2 regions of the Geobacillus sp. FSL K6-3411 genome follow, and region 2 is predicted to be linked to the other one. Evidence: a T-box and tRNA genes for the amino acid it is inferred to sense, from the RefSeq annotation. Region 2 holds a T-box; the other holds one or more tRNA genes.
The links. A T-box is a leader RNA that pairs with one kind of tRNA and senses whether it is charged. The one in region 2 lies ahead of pheS (phenylalanine--tRNA ligase subunit alpha), so its partner is inferred to be a tRNA-Phe.
Positions count from the first base shown of each region.

Region 1 (6,429 bases), 1.5 Mb from region 2:
GTTCTAAGGGCATCGAAGCCAGACCGGAAGGACTGGTGGAGCGCTTAGAAGTGAGAATGCCGGTATGAGTAGCGAAAACAGAGGTGAGAATCCTCTGCGCCGAAAGCCTAAGGGTTCCTGAGGAAGGTTCGTCCGCTCAGGGTTAGTCGGGACCTAAGCCGAGGCCGAAAGGCGTAGGTGATGGACAACAGGTTGAGATTCCTGTACCACCTCCTTCCCGTTTGAGCGATGGGGGGACGCAGGAGGATAGGGTGAGCAGGCGGCTGGAAGAGCCTGTCCAAGCAGTAAGGCTGGCCAGTAGGCAAATCCGCTGGCCGTAAAGGCTGAGCTGTGATGGCGACGGATTTGATCCGGAAGTCCCTGATTCCACACTGCCAAGAAAAGCCTCTAGCGAGGGAAGAGGTGCCCGTACCGCAAACCGACACAGGTAGGCGAGGAGAGAATCCTAAGGCGCGCGGGAGAACTCTCGTTAAGGAACTCGGCAAAATGACCCCGTAACTTCGGGAGAAGGGGTGCTCTTTGGGGTGATGAGCCCCGAAGAGCCGCAGTGAAAAGGCCCAAGCGACTGTTTATCAAAAACACAGGTCTCTGCGAAGCCGAAAGGCGAAGTATAGGGGCTGACACCTGCCCGGTGCTGGAAGGTTAAGGGGAGCGCTTAGCGCAAGCGAAGGTGCGAACCGAAGCCCCAGTAAACGGCGGCCGTAACTATAACGGTCCTAAGGTAGCGAAATTCCTTGTCGGGTAAGTTCCGACCCGCACGAAAGGTGTAACGACTTGGGCACTGTCTCAACGAGAGACCCGGTGAAATTATACTACCTGTGAAGATGCAGGTTACCCGCGACAGGACGGAAAGACCCCGTGGAGCTTTACTGCAGCCTGATATGGAATTTTGGTATCGCTTGTACAGGATAGGTGGGAGCCAGGGAAGCCGGAGCGCCAGCTTCGGTGGAGGCGTCGGTGGGATACCACCCTGGCGGTATTGAAATTCTAACCCGCACCCCTTATCGGGGTGGGAGACAGTGTCAGGTGGGCAGTTTGACTGGGGCGGTCGCCTCCCAAAAGGTAACGGAGGCGCCCAAAGGTTCCCTCAGAATGGTTGGAAATCATTCGGAGAGTGCAAAGGCACAAGGGAGCTTGACTGCGAGACGGACAGGTCGAGCAGGGACGAAAGTCGGGCTTAGTGATCCGGTGGTTCCGCATGGAAGGGCCATCGCTCAACGGATAAAAGCTACCCCGGGGATAACAGGCTGATCTCCCCCAAGAGTCCACATCGACGGGGAGGTTTGGCACCTCGATGTCGGCTCATCGCATCCTGGGGCTGTAGTCGGTCCCAAGGGTTGGGCTGTTCGCCCATTAAAGCGGTACGCGAGCTGGGTTCAGAACGTCGTGAGACAGTTCGGTCCCTATCCGTCGTGGGCGTAGGAAATTTGAGAGGAGCTGTCCTTAGTACGAGAGGACCGGGATGGACGCACCGCTGGTGTACCAGTTGTCCCGCCAGGGGCACCGCTGGGTAGCTATGTGCGGAAGGGATAAGCGCTGAAAGCATCTAAGCGTGAAGCCCCCCTCAAGATGAGATTTCCCATCGCGTTAAGCGAGTAAGATCCCTCGAAGATGACGAGGTTGATAGGTCCGAGGTGGAAGCGTGGCGACACGTGGAGCTGACGGATACTAATCGATCGAGGGCTTAACCTAGAAAAGCGGAGGCCGCCCGCCTATCGGCGAGACGTGCTGGAGGGCCTGCGAGGAGGCTCGAACCAAGCAAAGCTTGGTTCTGCGTGGGTGGTGCCACAGGAGCGTATGCAATGTGTCGCCGCCACAGCAGGACCGAAGCGTCGCGAGCCGATGGCGGCCGGAGCTAGACAGTACGAAAAGCGGAGGCTTCTTCCCCCAAAAACGGTTATCTAGTTTTGAAGGAATGAAAAAAAGCTTGACAATAAGCTGTTTTTCATTATAATAATACTTGTCTGTTGTTGCCTAGTGGTGATAGCGGAGAGGAAACACCCGTTCCCATCCCGAACACGGAAGTTAAGCTCTCCAGCGCCGATGGTAGTTGGGGCCAGCGCCCCTGCAAGAGTAGGTCGCTGCTAGGCATGATAAATGGAGGATTAGCTCAGCTGGGAGAGCACTTGCCTTACAAGCAAGGGGTCGGCGGTTCGATCCCGTCATCCTCCACCACTTTCAATCGTCGCGGGGTGGAGCAGTCCGGTAGCTCGTCGGGCTCATAACCCGAAGGTCGCAGGTTCAAATCCTGCCCCCGCAACCAAAATGGTCCCGTAGTGTAGTGGTTAACATGCCTGCCTGTCACGCAGGAGATCGCGGGTTCGAGTCCCGTCGGGACCGCCATCATTTCAAAACTATGAAATAAAAAATCACATGCGGCTCGGTAGCTCAGTCGGTAGAGACGAGCATCAGCATCATCGAATTTGCTGCGAGTTGCCTCGACGCATCATACTTCCTCGAATCGGCTAGTAGAGGAAGAGGCACAGGGTAATTCAATGAACTAGGTAGAAAATAACATATGGCTCGGTAGCTCAGTCGGTAGAGCAAAGGACTGAAAATCCTTGTGTCGGCGGTTCGATTCCGTCCCGAGCCACCATCATTGTGGATATGCCGGCTTAGCTCAATTGGTAGAGCAACTGACTTGTAATCAGTAGGTTGCGGGTTCAAGTCCTGCAGCCGGCATCCTTCATATGAGCCATTAGCTCAGTAGGTAGAGCATCTGACTTTTAATCAGAGGGTCGGAGGTTCGAGTCCTCCATGGCTCATCACAATGCGGAAGTAGTTCAGTGGTAGAACACCACCTTGCCAAGGTGGGGGTCGCGGGTTCGAACCCCGTCTTCCGCTCCACTCGTTTGCCGGGGTGGCGGAATTGGCAGACGCACAGGACTTAAAATCCTGGGGTAGGTAACTACCGTGCCGGTTCGAGTCCGGCCCTCGGCACTTGCGCTCGTAGCTCAATTGGATAGAGCATCTGACTACGGATCAGAAGGTTAGGGGTTCGAATCCTCTCGAGCGCGTTGACGGGAAGTAGCTCAGCTTGGTAGAGCACACGGTTCGGGTCCGTGAGGTCGCAGGTTCAAATCCTGTCTTCCCGATTTTCCTGTGGGGCCTTAGCTCAGCTGGGAGAGCGCCTGCTTTGCACGCAGGAGGTCATCGGTTCGATCCCGATAGGCTCCACCATTCAAATATATAAATTTGGCGGTGTAGCTCAGCTGGCTAGAGCGTACGGTTCATACCCGTGAGGTCGGGGGTTCGATCCCCTCCACCGCCATTATTATCGGACCTTTAGCTCAGCTGGTTAGAGCAGACGGCTCATAACCGTCCGGTCGTAGGTTCGAGTCCTACAAGGTCCACCATTATTACGTTACTTTTTGGAGGAGTACCCAAGTGGTTGAAGGGGTCGGTCTTGAAAACCGAGAGGCGTCGCAAGGCGCGCGGGGGTTCGAATCCCTCCTCCTCCGCCATCCATTTATCCATGAATAAATTTACATCATGCCGGCTTAGCTCAATTGGTAGAGCAACTGACTTGTAATCAGTAGGTTGCGGGTTCAAGTCCTGCAGCCGGCACCATCAATGTGGCGGCTATGGCGAAGTGGTTAACGCACCAGATTGTGGCTCTGGCATGCGTGGGTTCGATTCCCACTAGTCGCCCTTTCTCTTCTTCCTTAATTTATATTTGTTGCGGGTGTAGTTTAGTGGTAAAACCTCAGCCTTCCAAGCTGATGTCGTGGGTTCGATTCCCATCACCCGCTTTTATGGGCCTATAGCTCAGCTGGTCAGAGCGCACGCCTGATAAGCGTGAGGTCGGTGGTTCAAGTCCACTTAGGCCCACCATTTTCCATTGCATATTGTCAGATGATTCGATATAATACTAATCGAGCATTTCTTGATTATTCCGCAATAGCTCAGCGACGAGCCCTTACTTCATCGAATAGGCTACGAGTTGTCCCGACGCATTCAGCTTCTTTGAATTGGCTAGTAGAGGAAGGGACACTGAGCATAAACATCCTCGAATAAGCTGAATCAGCTAGTAGAGGAAGAGACGAAGTAGATTTGGAAGAATGTTTCTTAGTTATTCCGCAATAGCTCAGCGGTAGAGCAACCGGCTGTTAACCGGTAGGTCGTAGGTTCGAATCCTACTTGCGGAGCCATTATGGAGAAGTACCCAAGTGGCTGAAGGGGACGGTTTGCTAAACCGTTAGGTCGCAGTTTTGCGGCGCGCGGGTTCAAATCCCGCCTTCTCCGCCATGATTGGCCCGTTGGTCAAGTGGTTAAGACACCGCCCTTTCACGGCGGTAACACGGGTTCGAATCCCGTACGGGTCATCGTTGTTGGCACCAGATATTCTGGTGCCCCTTTTATACGACGAATTTTGTCGATTTTTGCGTTTTTTCTTGCCATGTACGTACTGTTTTGTTATAATGAGTTTCGTTAAGTTTTAAATAAAATATTGGGGACAACGCAGTGTTTCGTTTCGTCATAGAACGAGGCATTGCGTTTTTTTATTATACTAGCAATTGTGCGTCGGCCTCACCGCCATGGATTTGCGTAAACATCGTTTGAATAGCCTGAAGTTGGCGATTGGCAACATCTTCAGGAATCGATGGAAGAAAATAAACGATTTGCAAAGCGTTTTTCGTTCCTTTTGTCACCGCTGTGCGTTTGGAATCGACGATTGGGCTGCCGAACGGACCGTGTTCATCTTTGCTGACGAGTTTATTCGCAAAGTTGACGGTGCGTCCATTTAGAGCTATGTATTCATCTTGTTCTGTACCTACGGTAATCATCACGGATCCTTGGATACAATCAAGATCGTAAATGCCGAGTGGTATTTTATAATAGAGCGAAAAGAAGTTGTTTACATCGACTGCTGAATGGATCGATGGAACAAAGTTTTTTTTCTGGATACGACGGTATAAGCTTTCACTTGAGGGTCGGTAACGCCCTGGATCCGTGCCGATTTGTTTGAATGCCTGACGCCATTCGGCGAGCTCGGGAATGTCGGCGATGGCTTTTTCCTGTAGCTCAAAGTAAATCGACTTTTGAAACAGTTCAAGCCGGCCTTTTAACATTTGCGGCGAGTCGCCGATTTCGATATGGTGGTAGCGGATCACGCCAAATTTGCCCGAAGGAAGACGTTGTTTTAATTCTTCTGATATGATGCATTTCATATGAATCACCCCGTGTTTCATTTTACCATATACCTCGAAGGGAGGGAAAATAATGGACATTGTCTCTTTGAAACAGGAAGTGATTGAATACAGCCGGTCGATCGGCATCGATAAAATCGGTTTTGCAAGCGCTGATCCGTTTGTGGAACTAAAGGAGCGGCTTCGTCGGCAACAGGAGCTTGGCTATCAATCCGGATTTGAGGAACCGGATATTGAAAAGCGGACAAATCCGTCGTTGCTTCTTCCCGAGGCGAAATCGATCATTGCCATTGCGCTTGCCTATCCATCAAAAATGAAAGATGCTCCACGCGGGACGAAAAATGAGCGGCGTGGCCTTTTTTGTCGTGCATCGTGGGGAAAAGACTATCATGATGTGTTGCGGGAACGTTTACGCCAACTTGAAGAATTTTTACTTGCGAAGGTACCACATGCCCGTGTTCGTTCGATGGTGGATACGGGAGAACTCGCTGACCGGGCCGTGGCAGAGCGGGCAGGGATCGGTTGGAGTGGGAAAAACTGTTCCATTATTACGCCGGAGTTTGGTTCGTACGTGTATTTGGGTGAGATGATTACAACGATTCCGTTTCCGCCCGATGAACCGATCGAAAACCGGTGCGGCACATGTACGAAATGCATCGATGCGTGCCCCACAGGGGCGCTCGTGCAAGGGGGACAACTGAATGCGCAGCGGTGCATCTCATTTTTGACGCAAACGAAAGGCTTTTTAGCCGATGAATTTCGTGAGAAAATCGGCAATCGGTTGTACGGTTGCGATACGTGCCAGTTGGTCTGCCCGGAAAACAAGAAGAAAGATTTCCACTTGCATCCGGAATTCGAGCCGGATCCCGAGGCAGCGAAACCGAAGCTCATCCCGCTTCTTCAGGTAAGCAATCGTGAGTTTAAAGAGAAATTCGGCGCAATGGCAGGCTCATGGCGCGGGAAAAAACCGATCCAGCGCAACGCCATTTTGGCGCTCGCCCATTATAAAGACCGGACAGCTGTTCCGCATTTATTGCGGCTGCTGAAAGAAGACAGCCGTCCCGTCATCCGTGGGACAGCAGCGTGGGCGCTCGGGAAAATCGGGGATGTAAGTGCCAAGCCATATCTCGAAGAGGCAAGACAAACGGAAACAGATTCAGATGTAGTCGCCGAAATCGAAAAAGGGTTGAAACTGTTGACAGAGGTAAAGGAATAGGGAAAAAACTGCCGCTTCCTCACATAAGGTAGTAACAAAAACGAAAGTGGGGAGCGGCATGAA
Region 1 is NZ_CP150187.1:634,007-640,435, forward strand. It holds rRNA gene NSQ22_RS03150 (23S ribosomal RNA) at 1-1,692, shown strand, start outside; rRNA gene rrf (5S ribosomal RNA) at 1,974-2,090, shown strand; tRNA gene NSQ22_RS03160 (tRNA-Val) at 2,100-2,175, shown strand; tRNA gene NSQ22_RS03165 (tRNA-Met) at 2,187-2,263, shown strand; tRNA gene NSQ22_RS03170 (tRNA-Asp) at 2,268-2,343, shown strand; tRNA gene NSQ22_RS03175 (tRNA-Phe) at 2,521-2,596, shown strand; tRNA gene NSQ22_RS03180 (tRNA-Thr) at 2,610-2,682, shown strand; tRNA gene NSQ22_RS03185 (tRNA-Lys) at 2,693-2,765, shown strand; tRNA gene NSQ22_RS03190 (tRNA-Gly) at 2,773-2,847, shown strand; tRNA gene NSQ22_RS03195 (tRNA-Leu) at 2,855-2,940, shown strand; tRNA gene NSQ22_RS03200 (tRNA-Arg) at 2,944-3,017, shown strand; tRNA gene NSQ22_RS03205 (tRNA-Pro) at 3,022-3,095, shown strand; tRNA gene NSQ22_RS03210 (tRNA-Ala) at 3,105-3,180, shown strand; tRNA gene NSQ22_RS03215 (tRNA-Met) at 3,198-3,271, shown strand; tRNA gene NSQ22_RS03220 (tRNA-Ile) at 3,280-3,356, shown strand; tRNA gene NSQ22_RS03225 (tRNA-Ser) at 3,374-3,464, shown strand; tRNA gene NSQ22_RS03230 (tRNA-Thr) at 3,495-3,570, shown strand; tRNA gene NSQ22_RS03235 (tRNA-His) at 3,579-3,651, shown strand; tRNA gene NSQ22_RS03240 (tRNA-Gly) at 3,682-3,752, shown strand; tRNA gene NSQ22_RS03245 (tRNA-Ile) at 3,758-3,834, shown strand; tRNA gene NSQ22_RS03250 (tRNA-Asn) at 4,077-4,151, shown strand; tRNA gene NSQ22_RS03255 (tRNA-Ser) at 4,156-4,248, shown strand; tRNA gene NSQ22_RS03260 (tRNA-Glu) at 4,254-4,325, shown strand; gene NSQ22_RS03265 (phenylalanine--tRNA ligase beta subunit-related protein) at 4,506-5,171, opposite strand; gene queG (tRNA epoxyqueuosine(34) reductase QueG) at 5,224-6,366, shown strand; gene NSQ22_RS03275 (amidase domain-containing protein) at 6,425-6,429, shown strand, end outside.
Region 1: it has a tRNA-Phe gene. The T-box ahead of pheS (phenylalanine--tRNA ligase subunit alpha) is inferred to sense a tRNA for this amino acid. The anticodon was not compared.

Region 2 (6,429 bases):
CAGTAGCTCAGCGAAGGCGAGTTCAAAGACATACGTTTCTTTCAAATCGTACTCTTTTTGTACAGCCGGATGGAGCTGGCCGACAAAGCCGATCTCTTTGCCGTCAAGCACAATCTCCGCCGTCCGCCCCGGATGCAAATCAGCACGCTTCGCCGGACGGTAGCTGATGCGATCAGACAGCCCAAGCAGGGCGAACAAGCCGTCAAGCACGCCTTTTGCAACATAGAAATCAGCTGCTTTTTTCTCTCCTTGCCAAAGGTGGGCATGCCATAAACCGGTGATGACGCCGGCGAGCCGTTCTTTTTCCGCCGGTTGGACGTTTTCCCCCTTGGACAAATAGACAGAGCCGATTTCATATAGCGCGACGTTCTCAACTTGGCGGGCACGGTTGTAGCTCGCCGCTTCGAGCAAATGCGGCACCAAGCTTTGCCGGAGAACGCTCCGCTCCTCACTCATCGGCAACGCCAAGCGGACTGGTTCGGTTGTCTCCAAAGCAAACCGCGTCGCTTTGTCCGGACTAGTAAGCGAATACGTGATCGCCTGGAACAAGCCCGCGCCTTCGAAATAGCGGCGGACACGGCGGCGTTTCGCTTGGTACGGTGTCAACTCGCCCGGTTTTGCTTCGGCCACCGGCAAAGTCGCTGGCAAATGGTCGTAGCCATACAAACGGGCGACTTCCTCGATAATATCTTCTTCGATCGTAATATCGCGGCGGCGCGATGGAACATGGATTGTAAACGTTCCATTATCTTCCGTAAACGAGAATTGCAAGTTTGAAAGAATGCCAGCTACTTCCTCTTTCGTCATCGCTGTGCCGAGGACGCCGTTGATGCGTTCCAGCGCCACCGTTACAACAACCGGCTCTTCTTTCCATGTATTAGCTTCCACGATACCGCTGACGACCTCGCCGCCGGCGTATTCTGCCATCAAAGCAGCAGCGCGCTCGAGCGCTTCTTTCGTCCGCGCCGGATCAATCCCTTTTTCAAACCGGGTGCTCGCTTCGCTGCGCAACCCGTGGTCTTTCACCGCCTGGCGGATGACCGGGCTCGTAAAATACGCGGCTTCGATGAACACTGTTTTCGTGTCATCCTGCACTTCCGAGTTCGCTCCGCCCATCACACCGGCTAAGGCGACCGGCTCACGGCCGTTTGTGATGACGAGATGATCTTCAGTCAGCTTCCGCTCGACATCGTCAAGCGTCACGATCATTTCTCCCGCCTTGGCACGACGAACGACGATCTCCTTCGAACCGAGACGGTCGTAGTCAAACGCGTGAAGCGGCTGGCCGTACTCAAGCAAAATGTAGTTGGTGATATCGACAACATTGTTGTGTGGACGAATGCCGGCCGCCATCAAGCGCGCTTGCATCCAAAGCGGCGACGGGCCGATTTGGACGTTTTTCACGATCCGTCCGGCGTACAGCGGATTGTCTTCCGGCGCCTCGACACGGACAGAAATGTAGTCATGGACGCTTTCTTCATTTTCGTTCACCGCCGTTTCCGGCAACTTCACATCGCGGCCGAGAATCGCAGCGACTTCGTAGGCAACGCCAAGCATGCTTAAGCAATCGGCGCGATTCGGCGTCAAGGCGAGTTCGAGCACTTCATCGTGCAAGCCGAGCCATTCAAGCGCATCAGCGCCGACCGGCGCGTCGCTTGGGAAGACGAAAATGCCTTCGGCGTATTCTTTCGGCACGACTTTTGTTTCAACACCGAGTTCTTGGAGCGAGCAAATCATGCCGTTCGACTCTTCGCCGCGCAGCTTCGCCCGTTTGATTTTAAAATTGCCCGGCAGTCTCGCCCCAACTTTCGCTACAGCAACTTTTTGCCCCTTGGCGACGTTCGGGGCGCCGCAAATGATTTGCACCGGCTCTCCTTCGCCAAGATCAACAAGACATTTCCGCAGTTTATCGGCGTTTGGGTGTGGCTCGCATTCGAGCACATGGCCGATGACGACTCCTTTCATTCCCCGCTCAAGCGCTTCAACCCGCTCGACTTCAATGCCACTTTTTGTAATGCGATCAGCGAGTTGTTCCGCCGTCACGCCCGTCAAATCGACGTATTCGCCTAGCCAACGATAAGAAACGAGCATTCCCAACTCCTCCTTTTTCTTTTAGACACGCAAAAATTGTTGCAAGAAACGAAGATCGTTCTGATAGAAATGGCGGATGTCATCAATGCCGTATTTCAACATCGCGATCCGCTCCGGCCCCATGCCGAACGCAAATCCGGTATACGTTTTCGAATCAAAGCCGGCCATCTCAAGCACGTTCGGGTGCACCATGCCAGCGCCTAAAATTTCAATCCAGCCCGTACCTTTGCAAACGCTGCAGCCGTGCCCTTCGCAGCGGAAGCAGGACACATCGACCTCGACTGAAGGCTCGGTAAACGGGAAAAAGCTCGGACGAAAACGGATGTCGCGCCCTTCACCGAACAGCTTGCGGGCAAATTCGCGCAGCGTCCCTTTTAAATCGCTCATCCGGATGTTGCGGTCAACAACCAATCCTTCAATTTGCGTAAACTGATGTGAATGGGTCGCATCATCGGTATCGCGGCGATACACTTTCCCCGGGCAAATGATTTTTACCGGACCGCGCCCGCGATGTTTTTCCATCGTCCGTGCCTGCATCGGCGACGTGTGGGTGCGAAGCAGAATTTCTTCCGTAATATAAAACGAATCTTGCATATCGCGGGCCGGGTGTCCTTTCGGCAAATTGAGCGCCTCAAAATTGTAATAATCGGTCTCGACTTCCGGACCTTCGGCGACCGTATAGCCCATGCCGATAAACAAATCTTCAATTTCCTCGATGACGCGCGTCAGCGGATGAGGATTCCCCAGTTTCACCGGACGGCCCGGAAGCGTCACATCGATCGCTTCAGCCGCCAACTTCCGCTCGACTTCTTCTTCTTCCAGTTTCGTTTGTTTTGCTTCGAGCGCCTTTTGGATCGCCTCTCTTACCTCATTGGCAAGCGCACCAATTTTCGGACGCTCTTCTGGCGGCAATGCTCCCATGCCGCGCAGCACTTCGGTAATCGGCCCTTTTTTGCCTAAATAGGCGACACGCACATCGTTGAGCGCTTTTAAATCGCCAGCTTGTTCAATTTTTTCAAGCGCTTCTCGTTCAAGCTCATGCAACCGTTCTTTCACGCCAATCCCTCCTCTAACAAAATAAAAAAACCCGTCCCTCATAAGGGACGAGTTGTTGCTCGCGGTACCACCCTTGTTAACAGCGCAAACGAAGACGCACTGTTCCCTTCATTGCTATAACGGCCCGAAGCCGGATCACCTTTACATCCTGCCTGAGAGGATGGTCCCGGTGTCAACTCGGGAGGTGAACTTCACTTGCGTCGGCCATAAAAACGCTCCCAGTCTATGGCGTTTTCTCCCTGGATGGCGAGCAGCAAGCTACTCTTCTCCGTCATCGTTGTTATCGATATGGGAAATGTCGCTATTCATTATACGCAAACCAAGAGACAAAGGCAAGGTAAGTCAGAAATTTTTTACTGCGCCGTCTGCAAGGAGTAAAGTAAAATTCCAGCTGCAACGGCAACGTTGAGTGACTCGGCTTGGCCGTAAATCGGAATGTAGACATTTTCCGTTGTCATCTTGAGCAGCTCGCGCCGGACGCCGCTTCCTTCATTGCCAACTAAAAGCGCAAATGAGGATGATTGCGGGATGGCACGGTAGTCGACCGCATTCTCCAAGGCGGTGCCGTACACTGGAACACCTTGCTCTTTCAAGCGCGTGATCCATTCTGCCACATCGCCTTTGACAACCGGAAGATGAAACAACGACCCTTGGGTTGCGCGGATCACTTTCGGATTGTACAAGTCAGCACATCCTTCTCCTAAAATGACAGCATCAATGCCGGCTGCGTCGGCAGTGCGAATCATTGTGCCAAGATTGCCTGGGTCTTGCACGGCATCAATGAGCAACGCCGTTTTCACACCTGTAAGCTCATGCGGCCGCTGACGACAGATGGCAGCGATCCCTTGCGGCGTTTCCGTGCTGCTGATCGCCTTCATCACCGTCTCGGTCACGATCACTACCGGAACATCGCTGACGTCCCAGCCGGGCGGGATCGTCGTCCGTTCATCCACAATCAACTCGACAAGCGGCGCTTGGCTTTTGACTGCCTCTTCAACGAGATGAAATCCTTCTAGCAAAAAGCACCCGGTTTCCTCGCGTCCTTTTTTCGTCAATAACTTTTTCCAATGCTTTACACGTGCATTTTTCGGCGATTCGATCCGCTTCACCGCTTCGCCCCCCAATGTTTGGCGATAAACTCGTCGCGCCCGGAAGCGGCACGATCTTGCTTGTAATGCTCCGGATTTTTCTTATGGTAGTTTTGATGGTGCTCTTCCGCCGGGTAAAACGTTGTAGCTGGCAAAATTTTTGTCACAATCGGCTTTGAGAAACGCCCACTTTCTTCTAACGCCCGCTTTGACTGCTCAGCGAGCCGGCGCTGTGTTTCGTTATGGTAAAAAATCGCCGTCCGGTATTGCGGTCCACGGTCATGAAACTGACCGCCGTCATCGGTCGGGTCAATTTGGCACCAATACAGCTCTAAAAGCCGCTCATATGGGAACACGTCCGGGTCAAACGTGATTTGCACCGCTTCATAATGGCCGGTCGTCCCTGTTTTCACTTGCTCATACGTCGGATTTTCAACATGCCCACCCGTATAGCCAGAGACGATGCCGTAAATGCCGTCCAGCTCTTCAAACGGCGTCACCATGCACCAAAAGCAACCTCCAGCGAATGTCGCTTTTTCCATTGTGTCGTCACCTCATACGTCAAGTTTCTTCATTTTGATATTTGCTCCCCATTATACCATAGACGTGAACCACCGATGTATAAATCTGCTGCCATTGGCAAACGATAACGTTGTACAACAACGGCAAACGAGGTGATGACAATGAATTTAAATCTTCGCCATGCGATTATGCACAATGTCGCAAACAATTCGAAAGACCAGCTCGAAAATACGATTGAAGACGCGATTCAACGTGGTGAGGAAAAGTATTTGCCCGGCCTTGGCGTCCTCTTTGAAGCCATTTGGACAAACGCCAATGAGCAGCAAAAAGACATGATGCTCTCCACGCTCGAGCAAGCAGTCAAACAGTAAGCAGTCGCTGGCGCTGCGGTCCACCCTTCCCGCCTAGAAGGCTGATGAAACACAATGACTATGGGAAAAGGGAAACGTATTTCAACTTGAGAACGCCTACTATGAAGCTACATGCTCTGTTTCATCGCACGCCTTCTAAACAGCGCCACCCCCCAACACCTCGCCTCAACGAAAAAAGCCCGCCCGACTAGGGCGGCTTTTCCATTTTGATATAATAGGTAATCATAACAAATTGGAAGGGGAAAAACACTGCTGGTAAACAAAGCATATCCATTTAGAATCTATCCAAACAAAACATTTGGTTGTTCTCGATTCGTCCTTAACTTCTTTTTGAACAAGCAAAAAGAAAAAATAGCTATTAGTCTGAGGGATCCCTCAGTGTTCGCAGGAATCTCCCACTTCAAACAAACTGTAAGGCGGTTAAGCGGTGAGTAGTTCAACTCTCTTTCGGCCAATCATATCCCTCTGCTTACTAAAATAACTGCCCTGAGGCACGGCTCAACTAGTGAGACCGTTTTACTGCCGTCAATGCAAAAGCGGGTTGGAATACATCCGCCGGCAAAGCGAAAAACGGTCACAACATGTTGACCAATCAAGAAATTGGATAACAAGCGCCGCATACAAACCAGCACAATAAGTAGCGCTGTTTCTACCAAGAAGAAGGTGTCCCAAAACGTTCGGGACACCTGTTTCCTTCTGTATATACGCAAATCCTTTTCGTTAAAAGAGGCTGCCTTTTCAGGCAACCTCCTTACGCTCGTTATTCAAATGTAATTTGGTTCACTTTATCAGCATCAAGCCGTTTAATGACTTCAACTAATAGCTTGACCGTGTTTTCATAGTCATCGCGATGCAAAATGGAAGCATGCGAATGGATGTAGCGGGTTGGAATGGCAATCGTCAGTGACGGGACACCGCTGCCGGTTAAATGAATCGCCCCCGCGTCCGTGCCGCCGCCTGGCATGGCGTCAAAGTGATACGGAATGTTCAGCTCTTCCGCCACTTCGATGACAAATTCGCGCAAACCGCGATGCGACACCATCGTTGCATCGTATAGGACAATGTGCGGGCCGGCGCCGAGCTTGCCCATCGCTTCTTTTTCCGAGACACCTGGCGTATCGCCTGCCACGCCGACGTCAACGGCAAAAGCGATGTCCGGTTGAATGAATTGGGCAGCCGTGCGCGCCCCGCGCAAACCGACTTCTTCCTGTACCGTGCCGACACCATACACCGTGTTCGGGTGGTCAACGCCTTTCAGCTGCTTGAGCACATCAATGGCGATCGCACAGCCGATCCGGTTG
Region 2 is NZ_CP150187.1:2,768,137-2,774,565, forward strand. It holds gene pheT (phenylalanine--tRNA ligase subunit beta) at 1-2,091, opposite strand, end outside; gene pheS (phenylalanine--tRNA ligase subunit alpha) at 2,113-3,147, opposite strand; T-box leader at 3,188-3,431, opposite strand; gene NSQ22_RS14105 (RNA methyltransferase) at 3,501-4,256, opposite strand; gene msrA (peptide-methionine (S)-S-oxide reductase MsrA) at 4,253-4,777, opposite strand; gene sspI (small acid-soluble spore protein SspI) at 4,919-5,128, shown strand; gene NSQ22_RS14120 (helix-turn-helix domain-containing protein) at 5,381-5,563, shown strand; gene NSQ22_RS14125 (M42 family metallopeptidase) at 5,889-6,429, opposite strand, start outside.